One region of the Methylobacterium nigriterrae genome, then DNA from elsewhere that is predicted to be linked to it. Evidence: riboswitches for the same ligand, from Rfam matches in the RefSeq annotation. Region 1 holds a riboswitch; the other holds the start of a gene.

Evidence for each region. Region 1 has a riboswitch for cobalamin ahead of WDW90_RS05375 (CbtB domain-containing protein). Riboswitches for the same ligand answer to the same signal wherever they lie in the genome.
Region 2: linked by a shared signal. The riboswitch ahead of WDW90_RS25805 (TonB-dependent receptor plug domain-containing protein) and the one ahead of WDW90_RS05375 (CbtB domain-containing protein) in region 1 are both predicted to bind cobalamin.

The regions. Positions count from the first base shown of each region.
Region 1 is NZ_JBAWTG010000005.1:83,831-89,614, reverse strand. Features, by position in the region: gene cobW (cobalamin biosynthesis protein CobW) at 1-292, opposite strand, end outside; gene WDW90_RS05385 (DUF1636 family protein) at 292-705, opposite strand; gene WDW90_RS05380 (CbtA family protein) at 698-1,477, opposite strand; gene WDW90_RS05375 (CbtB domain-containing protein) at 1,506-1,688, opposite strand; cobalamin riboswitch at 1,724-1,916, opposite strand; gene cobU (bifunctional adenosylcobinamide kinase/adenosylcobinamide-phosphate guanylyltransferase) at 2,182-2,712, shown strand; gene cobO (cob(I)yrinic acid a,c-diamide adenosyltransferase) at 2,749-3,360, shown strand; gene WDW90_RS05360 (cobyric acid synthase) at 3,632-5,107, shown strand; gene cbiB (adenosylcobinamide-phosphate synthase CbiB) at 5,097-5,784, opposite strand, start outside.
Region 2 is NZ_JBAWTG010000075.1:16,610-22,233, reverse strand. Features, by position in the region: partial or broken gene WDW90_RS25820 (Crp/Fnr family transcriptional regulator) at 1-33, shown strand, start outside; gene WDW90_RS25815 (winged helix-turn-helix transcriptional regulator) at 157-537, opposite strand; gene WDW90_RS25810 (FMN-dependent NADH-azoreductase) at 626-1,243, shown strand; cobalamin riboswitch at 1,411-1,609, shown strand; partial or broken gene WDW90_RS25805 (TonB-dependent receptor plug domain-containing protein) at 1,769-2,881, shown strand; gene WDW90_RS25800 (DUF6074 family protein) at 3,965-4,219, opposite strand; gene WDW90_RS25795 (hypothetical protein) at 4,216-4,407, opposite strand; gene WDW90_RS25790 (hypothetical protein) at 4,404-4,604, opposite strand; gene WDW90_RS25785 (DNA-binding protein) at 4,601-4,849, opposite strand; gene WDW90_RS25780 (hypothetical protein) at 4,866-5,525, opposite strand.

The DNA of each region.
Region 1 (5,784 bases):
GCTCGGGCGGCTCGGCGCGACCGAGCAGCGTGTTCAGCGCCGGCACGAAATCGTCCGCCACCGTGCAGCAGATGCAGCCGTTCGGCAGCTCCACGATCGCGTCCTCGCCGCAGCCCTCGACCCCGCAGGCGGCCAGGAACGAGCCGTCGAAGCCGACATCGCCGAACTCGTTGACGAGGATCGCGAGGCGCCGCCCCCGCGCCTGCTCCAGCAGGTGGCGCACCAGCGTCGTCTTGCCGGCCCCGAGGAAGCCCGTGACGATGGTGCACGGGATCTTCTGGACGATGCTCATCACTCAGCGGCCTCAGGCAGGGTCCCGTCCGCCTGGGACGGGAACGGGGGGATGCGGGCGACCACGCCGCGCTTGAAGATCTCGGGCCGCGCCCGCCAGGGCACGATGCCGTCCGGCGTGCCGGCATAGAGGCCGAGCCCGGCGAGCAGGGTCTCGGCGGCGCTCTCCGGGTCGAGGTCGCCGTAGACGTAGGTCCAGCGGCCCGCCGAGGCGACCGCGACCGTGCAGGGCCGCTTGCAGACCGAGAGGCACTCCACCGGCTCGATCCGCAGGCCCGGCACCGGCGCCGCGCCGAGGCGGGCGTCCAGCGCCGCCCTGAGCCGCGCGCCGGCCCGGATCTCCGAGGTGTCGCCCTCGGCCCGGCAGGTGGTGCAGACATAGAGCACCACGTCCTCGGGTGCGGCCTCAGGCACGGGCGGGCGCCGGGGCGGTGCGGCCGAAGACCTGCCAGGCCCAGCCGAAGGCGAGCCCGATCACGGCCCAGAACACGAAGCTGACGGCGAGCGAGCGGGCGGCGAACTGCGCGGCGAGCCCCGCCGGCAGGGCGGAGGGCGAGACGCCGACCTCCGGCGCGCCGGCGAGATGCGGGGCGACGATCAGCACGAGGCCCCCGACGATCGCGATGCCGGCGCGCCGGATCGCGATGAGGTAGAGGCCCATGGCGGTCGCCGCCGCGGTCATCAGCCACCAGGCCTGTCGGGCGGCGAGCGGGGCCGCCTCGCTGCCGGGCAGTTCCGGCGGCAGGCCGAGCGCCGGGGCGAGCGCCGCCGCGGCGAAGCCCGCCACCGCGAAGGCGAGCGCCCGCTCGGGCGTGGGCTCGCGCCGGCAGGCCAGCATCGCCGCCCCGAGGAGCAGCGCGTAGCCGACCCCGCCGATCAGGGTCGCGAGCCCCGTGAAGGCCATGCGGGGCAGGCCGGGGCCCGGCTGCCAGGCGGGCGCGGCGCCGGACCCGCCATGCGCAGGGCCGTCCTCGCCGTGACCGTGCGCGAGCACGATCGGCAGGCCGGGCGCGACGCGCGCCGCGTGGGTCCAAGGCGCGACGCGTGCCGCGTGGGTCTCGGCCTGCGCCTCGTAGCGCTCGGCCGCGATGATGAGCGGCGAGGTCAGGCCGAGTTGCAGGCCCGTCGCGACGACGGCCGCGAGGAAGCCGGCGACGAGGGCCGCCGACAGGAGCCGGATGATCATGGAGGCGTGGAGCCTGCGCGCCGGGCGGTCAGTGGCAGGGAAAGTTCTGCGTGTGCCGGAAATCGTGCGCGGCGTTGTGGAGCGCCGAGGCGGGCGCGAAGCCGGCCAGGAAGACGAGGCCGATGCCGAGAAGCGCGGCGATCACGACGGCCGAGAGGCCCTCGTTCGCGCGGGCCGTGCTGGTACCAAGGGTCTGAACGGTCGTCGACATCGTCAATCTCCGGCCGCCCCGCCGGCGGCGTTCGAGGAATCGTCCCGCGGACGGCAGGTCTCCTGGCTCGCGGGTCCTCGCGCCTGCCGCCTTCCCGGCACGCGCCGGTGGCCGTCTGGCAGGAGCTGACCGCTCACAGTTGCGGGGGCAGCCGCGGCATCGAGGCGAACCTCCCACCGCATTCCCTTTTCACCCCGTCGCCGGGGCACCGTCCGGAGCGACTTCTATCCTGTCACGGCGGCGCGCACAACGCGGAGGATTCGCGATTCGCCCAGATCTCTCGTCCGGGCAGGCAAGGGCAGATCTCGGGCCGGCCCGAGATCTGCGGGGGAGGAGGGCCGCGTCGCAAAGCGTGGGATCAGGGGATCGCCTCGCGCCGTGCGACCGTGCAGGCCCGTCCGGGAGACGGCGGCCTCGCTTCCCGCAACCCGGCGCGATCGGCGCCCCGGCCGCCGCTTTGACCGGCCGCGTCCCTTGGGGCAAAGGAGCCCGCATGCGGCAGGCCCCACCCCGGATGACCCTGGTGCTCGGCGGCGCGCGCTCGGGCAAGAGCGCCTATGCGGAGGCCCTGATCGAGGCGCACGCCGCGCCCTGGCTCTACCTCGCGACCGCCCGGGCCTGGGACGAGGAGATGCGCGCCCGCATCGCGCTCCACCGGGAGCGCCGCCCGGAGGGCTGGGTCACCCGCGACGTGCCGGTCGATCTCGCCGCCGCCCTGCGGGACTGGCGCGGTCCCGTCCTGGTCGACTGCCTGACGCTCTGGCTCACCAACCTGATGCTCGCCGAGACCGACCTTCCGGCCGCCGCCGAGGCGCTCGCCGCCGCCTGCGCGGCGGCGCCCGGCCCCCTGGTGCTCGTCGCCAACGAGGTCGGCCTCGGCATCGTGCCCGAGAACGCGCTCGCGCGCCGCTTCCGCGACGAGGCCGGGCGCCTGCACCAGCGCCTCGCCGCGCAGGCGGACAGGGTGGTGCTCACCGTGGCGGGGCTGCCCCTCGTCGTGAAACCGGCCGGAGGAACCCCATGAACGCCCGGAGGAGCCCATGACCGCCCGGAGGAGCCCATGACCCCGAGCCCGGACGACGAGGCCCGCCACCGCGAGAAGATGGCGCGGCGCAAGGCGGTGCAGGATGCCGAGGTCGCCGCCAAGACGATCGAGAAGGGCCTTCTCATCGTCAACACGGGCCCCGGCAAGGGCAAGACGACGGCCGCGCTCGGCCTCGCGCTGCGGGCGCTCGGGCGCGGCCACCGCGTCGGCGTCGTGCAGTTCATCAAGGGCGGCTGGGACACGGGCGAGCGCCACGCCCTTGCGGCGTTCGGGGAGCGCGTCGCCTGGCACACGATGGGCGAGGGCTTCACTTGGGAGACGCAGGACCGGGCGCGCGACATCGCGGCCTGCCGGGCGGCCTGGGTCAAGGCCGAGGAGCTGATGGCCGACAGGACGGTCGGGCTTCTCGTCCTCGACGAGCTGAACATCGCGCTGCGCTACGACTATCTCGACCTCGACGCCGTGCTGGCCGCGCTTGGCGCCCGCCGCCCCGGCCTCCACGTCGTCGTCACGGGCCGCAACGCGAAGCCCGCCCTGATCGAGGCCGCCGACCTCGTCACCGAGATGGGCAACGTCAAGCACCACTTCTCGGCCGGCGTGAAGGCGCAGGCGGGGATCGAGTTCTGATGGGTGCCGGCGAGCCGGCCCGCAGCCGGCCGGCCCCGGGGATCGCCGGGTCCGGACCGGGCGCGGATCCACCTCTCCCGTGCGGGAGAGGTCGAGTCCGCGAGAGCGGACCGGGTGAGGGATCAGGTCTTTCCGGACAAGTCGCACCCCTCACCCCGACCCTCTCCCGCACGGGAGAGGGGGCGCGTCGCGCTCCGTCCGGCACATTCGGACCCACGTCGCTCCGGTCGGTCGGGGCCCGCCCCCGCCTGGCCGGCCCGGGACCCGTCCCATGACCCGCGCCCTGATGATCCAGGGCACCGGCTCCGACGTCGGCAAGTCGCTGATCGTGGCCGGGCTCGCCCGGGCCTTCGCGCGGCGGGGCCTCCGGGTGCGCCCGTTCAAGCCGCAGAACATGTCGAACAACGCGGCCGTCACCCCGGATGGCGGCGAGATCGGGCGGGCGCAGGCGCTGCAGGCGCGGGCGGCGGGCGTCGCGCCCTCGATCCACATGAACCCTGTGCTGCTGAAGCCCCAGAGCGAGGTCGGTTCCCAGGTCGTGGTGCAGGGCCGCATGGTCGCGACCGTGACGGCGCGCGACTACCAGGCCTGGAAGCCGCGCCTGCTCGAGGCGGTGCTCCAGAGCTTCGCGCAGCTCGGGCGGGAGGCCGACCTCGTCCTCGTCGAGGGGGCGGGCTCGGCCTCCGAGGTCAACCTGCGCCGGGGCGACATCGCCAATATGGGCTTCGCCCGCGCGGCGGGCACGCCCGTGGTGCTCCTCGGCGACATCGACCGCGGCGGCGTCATCGCGAGCCTCGTCGGCACGCAGGCGGTGATCGACCCCGAGGATGCCGCCCTGATCCGGGGCTTCATCGTCAACCGCTTCCGGGGCGATCCGGGCCTGTTCGCGGACGGGATGGATCTCATCGCCGCCCGCACCGGCTGGGAGGCGCTCGGGCTCGTGCCGCATTTCCCCGACGCGGCGAGGCTCCCGGCCGAGGACGTGCTCGGCCTGAAGGGCTCGGATTCCGGCTCGAGAAAAATCGCCGTGCCGGTGCTGCCGCGCATCGCGAATTTCGACGACCTCGACCCGCTGCGGGCGGAGCCCGGCGTCTCGGTCGTGCTGGTACGGCCCGGCGAGGCGATCCCCGGGGACGCGGCGCTGGTGCTGCTGCCGGGCTCGAAGACCACGATCGACGACCTCGACGTCCTGCGCGCGCAGGGCTGGGACATCGACATCCGGGCGCATCGGCGCCGGGGCGGCCGGGTGCTCGGCCTGTGCGGCGGCTACCAGATGCTCGGGCGCTCCTTGAGCGACCCGCACGGCATCGAGGGCGCGCCCCGGACCGTGCCGGGCCTCGGCCTCCTCGAGGTCGAGACCGTGATGACGCCGCTCAAGCGCCTGGAGGCGGTGTCGGGCGCGAGCCTGCCGGACGGCGTGCCGTTCGCCGGCTACGAGATGCATGTGGGAGACACGGCGGGCCCCGACGCGGCCCGCCCGCTGCTGCGCCTCGCCGACGGCCGGCCGGACGGCGCGGTCTCGGCGGACGGGCTCGTCGCCGGCACCTACGTGCACGGGCTCTTCGCCGACGACCGCCAGCGCGCCGCCTGGCTCGCCCGCCTCGGCGCCGCCTCGGCCGGCCACTCCTACGAGGCCGGCGTCGAGGCGGCCCTCGACGGCCTCGCCCGCCACATCGAGGCTCACGTCGATTGCGACCGGCTGCTGGCGCTGGCCGGGTGCGGCCCCGGCGGCCGCCTCACGCCATGAGGGCCAGCGACGCCCCGGCGCAGGCGAGCCCGAGCAGGATGAGGCAGGCCCTGCGGTAGAGCCCGAGCGCCCGCTCGATGTCGGTGGGCTCCGCCTCGGCACGGCCCTCGCCCATCCAGGCATCGTCGACCCGCCTGCCGCCGTAGACGCGCGGCCCGGCGAGCCGCAGGCCGAGGGCGCCCGCCATCGCGGCCTCCGGCCAGCCGGCATTGGGCGAGCGGTGGCGCCGGGCGTCCCGCGCGACCGCCCGCCAGGCGCCCCGGGCCGAGGCGTCCCGGTGGAGCGCGGCGGCCGCGACGATCAGGGCCGCCGAGAGCCGGGAGGCCGGCAGGTTCACGAGGTCGTCGAGGCGGGCGGAGGCCCAGCCGAAGCTCTCGTACCGCGGGGTGCGGTGGCCGATCATGCTGTCGGCCGTGTTGATCGCCTTGTAGAGCGCCCCGCCGGGCAGGCCCCCCGCGCCGATCCAGAAGGCGGGCGCGACGATCCCGTCGGAGAAATTCTCCGCGAGGCTCTCGATGGCGGCCCGGCAGATCCCGGCCTCGTCGAGGGTCTCGGGATCGCGGCCGACGATCATCGCGACGGCGCGCCGCCCGCCGGCCAGGCCCTCTCCCCGCAGGTCCCGGGCGACGCGGGCGACGTGGTCGTGAAGGCTCCGCTGCGCCGGCAGGCTCGCGCAG
Region 2 (5,624 bases), on a different contig from region 1:
GAGGGTCGCTACTTCGACGCAGACCAGGGTTGAGCGGTCCCGCCCCTGCATCGGTTCCGTAACGCCCAACCTGCGAGCGGCGCCCCGCCCCTGCTCAGGTCCGATAGAGCAAGCCCTACTGGAACGCCTCAGCGGTCACCCACACCGCGCCCAGGTTCAAGATCTATCCTCTTGAGCATCGTAGCGGGCCTGCGCCGCATTGATCTGCACCATGTGCTGGAAGGCCCATGTCCCGAGCGCCTGCACCGGCTCTGCCAACGAGTGGCCCATCTCCGTCAATTCGTAGTCCACTCGCGGTGGGATCGATGGTGTCACCGTCCGGCTCACGAGGCCGTCCCGCTCAAGGTTGCGCAGTGTCAACGTCAGCATCCGCTGCGAGATGCCATCAACACCGCGCTTCAACTCGCTGAAGCGGCAAGAACGTCCGCGTAGAATCATGATGATAAGTACACTCCACTTGTCGCCGACGCGCGATAGCACCTGCGATACTTTCATGCACTCAGGCGTATGGCGATTTATAGGGCCGGTTACTTCCATGTGACCGTGGTATCATTCCTGTGCCGTCTTGCGACGCTTGGGGAAGCCCATATCATGAAGCGGTCACAAAGGGGAACCGAGTTCTGATATGAAACTGCTGCACATCGACACGAGCATCCTCGGCGCCGGCTCGGTCTCGCGCGAGCTCTCCGCCCTGATCGTCCAAAGGATCACGAAGGGTACCGAAGCCGAGGTGACCTACCGCGACCTTGCTTCCGAGGATCTACCGCATCTCACGCCGGCGACACTGCCGAGCGCTCATCCCCTCTCCGCCGTGGCGGGGCCGCTTGATGCTGCTGCGCAGGCCGCCCGCGACGTGAGCGACCGGATGTTGGAGGAGTTCATTGCCGCCGACACGGTGGTCGTCGGCGCCCCGATGTACAACTTCACCATCCCGTCGCAGCTCAAGGCGTGGCTCGACCGTCTGGCGGTACCCGGCAAGACCTTCCGCTACGGTGCGAACGGACCAGAGGGTTTGGCCAGTGGCAAGCGTGTAATCGTGGCCCTGGCTCGCGGCGGCTTCTACGGCCCGGAGACCGCAGCCGTTTCGGCTGAGCATGCCGAGAGCTACCTGCGGACGATTTTCGCCTTCATGGGCATCCCCGATCCCGAGTTCGTCTTGGCCGAGGGCCTTGCGGCAGGCGAGCACAACAAGGTCCAGGCACTCACATCAGCCCGCGCCGCAGTCCAGCAACTCGCGGCCTAATCGTGGCGGATGTCGACAGGTGGATCCATAGCGAGCGCGTTCCGCAAAACCCAATGCGCGAGTGGCGCTGGTAGGCTGCGTGCCAGCAGGGCATGGTCCGCGATGTCACCATCATGGCACACACGGCACGGGACAATGCAGGCGGCGTTGACCGTGATTATCGCGGCTGTAAGGGTTGGAATGACGGTTCCCCTTGGGGATCAAAAGGGAACGCGGTGAGGGTTTGATCCTGAATCCGCGGCTGCCCCCGCAACTGTGAGCGGCGAGCCTTCCGCCACCTGTGTCACTGGATGGGCCTCATCCGGGAAGACGGTGAGAGGGCAGCGACCCGCGAGCCAGGAGACCTGCCGTCAGCCGTGGTCACACGCGGAACATGCTGGGCGGGGTGCCCTGGCAGGTGTCGGGATGGCGCAACCCTTGCGAAAGGATCGACCTCGTTCGCGGTGACGTGCCACTGCCGTTGCCCGAGGCCTACCTCCCGTGTCCCCATTCCGCTCTTCGCCCGCGCAGAGAAGCCTTGTCGCCATGGCGTGCGCCGGCTCCGTCTCGCTCACCCCGTTGCCAGTCCTAGCGCAACCTGCGGCCTCAGAAGCGACGCTCGCCGAGATCTCCGTTGCGGCTGATGCCCTAGCGCTCCCCGCCACGGGGCCTGTCGCCAGCCCGGGCTATGTCGGCGGCGTGACCGGCATCGGCGGCAGTCTCCGCCCCGTGGAAGCCGCCAGCGCCGGCGTGATCACGGGCGCCCAGGTCAACAACCGGCCCGTCACCCGCCCGGGCGAGGTGCTGGAAGCGGTGCCGGGTCTCATCGTCACCCAGCATTCGGGCGAAGGCAAAGCCAACCAGTTCTTCCTGCGCGGCTTCAACCTCGACCACGGCACCGACATCGCCATCCACGTCGACGGCATGCCGGTCAACATGCGCACGAACGCCCACGCCCAGGGCTACGCCGACATCAACTTCCTGATCCCCGAACTCGTCGGCGCGGTCGAGTTCCACAAAGGGCCTTACTTCGTGCGCGACGGCGACTTCGCCGCCGCGGGCTCGGTGCGGATCGACTATCTCGACACGGTCGAGCGGAACGTCGCGCTCACCTCGATCGGCTCCTTCGGCTACAAGCGCGCGCTCTCGATCGCCTCGGCGCCGCTGGGCGAGGGCCACCTGCTCGTGGCCGGTGAGGCGCAGGTCTATGACGGGCCCTGGGCAGTGCCCGACCGCTTGGGCAAGCTCAACGGCGTTGTCCGCTACAGCCAGGGCACGGCCACCGACGGCTTCGCGCTCACCGGCATGGCCTACTGGGCCAAGTGGAACGCGACGAACCAGATCGCGGAGCGCGCGGTCTCGGACGGCCTGATCGGCCGCTTCGGCACGCTGAACCCGAGCGATGGCGGCGATACTGGTCGCTTCTCCTTGTCGGGGCGCTGGAGCCAGACGGACGAGACCGGGATCACCCGGGCGAACGCCTACGTGATCCGCTATGGGATGAACCTGTTCAACGACTTCACCTACTTCCTCACCGATCCGGTGAACGGCGACCAGTTCCACCAGCTCGACCAGCGTGTGCTCGGCGGCGGCGAGGTCAGCCATGTCTTCCAAAGCGATCTGTTCGGCCTGCCGATGGAGAATGAGATCGGCGTGCAGAAGGCATTGCACAGTTAGCGGTTTGCCGGTGCTCCAGCCTCACGGATCAGTTAGGGGTGACTTGCGTGCCCCCTTTCGGCGGGCTCCCGCTGCCTCCTGATGCGCGCGGATGCTGGTGCCCTCGAGGAACGTCATCCCGAGTTGCACGCCCCATTCCTGTGCCAGCCGCGACAGCTGTTTCTAGACATCCAGACGCGCGAGAGCGGATTAAGGTCTGAGCCGCACGCGACCGCGACGCGCGATGAGCGGGATGCCCGCAACGGCTCACGCGCTCGGCCACGAACTGCCAGAGCACCGCTGCGCACCCTGACGAAACAGCTGCAGTAACCGCGGTCTGCCGCGCGGTCTGGATATCGGAAGCCGGACACGTTGCGCTGTTCGCTGGCCCGCTTACCCCGAAGATATAGATAGAAGTAACGCTAGCGTCACTGGACACAGAAGTGTCGCCCGCGTCACTGGCGGCAGTGACGGTAGCGTCACTGGTGTCAGTATCGCTAGCGTCACTAGGCAAAACCTTTCACCGGACAACAACCACTCTCTTAATCGGAGGCATTTCTTTCGGCTTTCGCGGAGCATGGCGCTCATTTATCGACCGCTTTGCAGCCTCACCGACCCGACGAGCTTCCTCTAAGCTCTCAAAGCGTCGCCACTTGCTGCAAGGGGATTCGCCAGTGGCTGTGGGCAGCCAAGCAAGCCGGAACAGCGTTGCTCGGCCCCTAAAACCTCCCCACCCGCGCTCACCTATCTTAGCCACTTTCACCAGTCCGATTGCGTCAACCTCTGCTATTGCGCTGGCGATCGACCCGCGTCGGATCCCAAAGTGCTCGAAATTGTCGTAGGTGACCGGCAGAGCGCCGTTGCGCGTTCCAGCATGGGCCATGTGCTCCACGCACACACGGTCAATCAGCAGTCTCGCATTCTGGCTTGCTGCCCGCCACGCAAAGCTCTCAAGGATCTCCTTTGTGAGCCAGACGAAAGGCTGGCCAGCGGGCGGATGGTTTTGCTTGCGGAAGCGGGGGTCCCGAAAGGTCTTTGTCGAACGTCCGGTGGCGTCGATGCCTCGGCAAGTGCGCGAGTTCTCGGTCACGCAGCACCTCCGGGTGCCAACAGGAACCGCCAGCGAGCGGCCCGGATGTTGTTCTCAATTGTCCGGAGTTCGGCATCCACCATCACCGGCGCAACGCCTCGGCGCACCAAGGTCTCGTGCTGAATGGTGAGCTGTCGTTGAAGATGCCCCTCTGCCTTCCGCGTGGTTGAGGCCCCCGCCATAATCCCGGCGTGGCGGAGGATGAAGCCGCGATCTCGCGAGCGCGGGAAGGGGAGGACGAGGGCGGTCATGATGCGCTATCTACCTCCCACCGGCATTTCGGGGCGTGTTCGACACTTTCTTCAAACGATCTGCCCCGAATACGATCAATGTGGCATGGCTTGATAAGTGGCCCATGCGGCTGCCAATCCTTCTCGGCATTAATCAACCGCCCCGCGACGCTTGCAAGGTCAGAGGCTTCCGGCAGGTTGGCGGTCATGCTCCCCTCCCGTTCGCCGCCGAACGGGCGCTGAGGGCGATCTGGGCCGCTTTGCGGTCGGTAAAGGTGCCGACGCACGATCCATCGCTGTCGTAGGCATAGACAGCGCCTCCAGAGCTTCGGATGAAACCGATGAGCACGCGACCGTCGTAAACCGTGAGGTCGCCGCGAGCGGTGCCAAGACGAGGGCTCGTCATGCTGCGCGCTCCTGCTTCTCGATCCAAGCCATAATGGTGGAGCGTCTAGCGTGAACCCGCCCACCGAGCTTGAAGTGGGGCAAGTCTCCTTTCGCGAGAGCATGATAGATCCGCCGGACGTTCGTTTCACGCTGGCCTGCCTCCTCGCCGTAGATGGCGATAGAGATACCTTCGGCGCCGATGATTACATCATCAGGCAAGCCGCTCCCGTCCGCGCTCAAGGAGCGCGCTACAGTTTCGGTCATTCGAATCTTCCTCGGCTTATTCGAAAAGCTTAGAGACAGCCCTCAACGTCTTGGTAGTTATTATTTTCGATATTTGCTGGTCTACCTCACAATCTTCATTGTGCACCCCTCCGAAATATCCTCTTATCAGCTCTCGATTTCCTGATGGCAGCGGACCCGATTCGGAAAGCCGTTGTTCAACGGCTCTAACCCATATCTCAGCCGCGACAACGGGCCGCTTGAACGTGACACCTACTTGAACTTTTGAATAAATATCGTTCGCAGCATCTACCCCCAACGACCTCGCAATCTCTTTCTCGAAATCTGAAATTCCGTCTCGGCCAATGATGGACATCGAGCTCATCATCATTCCTAAAGCCGCGCCAAATTGCCTGCCTTTAGAACAAATCTCCGTTAGAAAGCTATAATGCGGCAGACATATTTGCCGCGAGTGACATACACTACGCCCAAATGGCTCGATTATTTCACCGGCCTCTTTGGCTAGCATGGAGCCGTTCACAGCAATCAGAAGATTTACTGCATCGTCTAGATCCATGCGTGCAGCGCCCCCGCCGGTAGACAACTGGCCTATGAAACCAGCCTCTCGCGCATAGCGAGCGATCAGTTTCACTGATCCTTCATCTAGCCCCTCAACCGCCGCCACCGCGCGAACCAACCGGCCAATCGTTGGTGCCATGAATCTTGCCTCGTCGTGCGTTATAAACACGACGACTTGCTCTGTAAAGTCCGTCGTGCGAAAAAAGCACGACGCCCTTGAATGGGCGTCGTAGGTGCA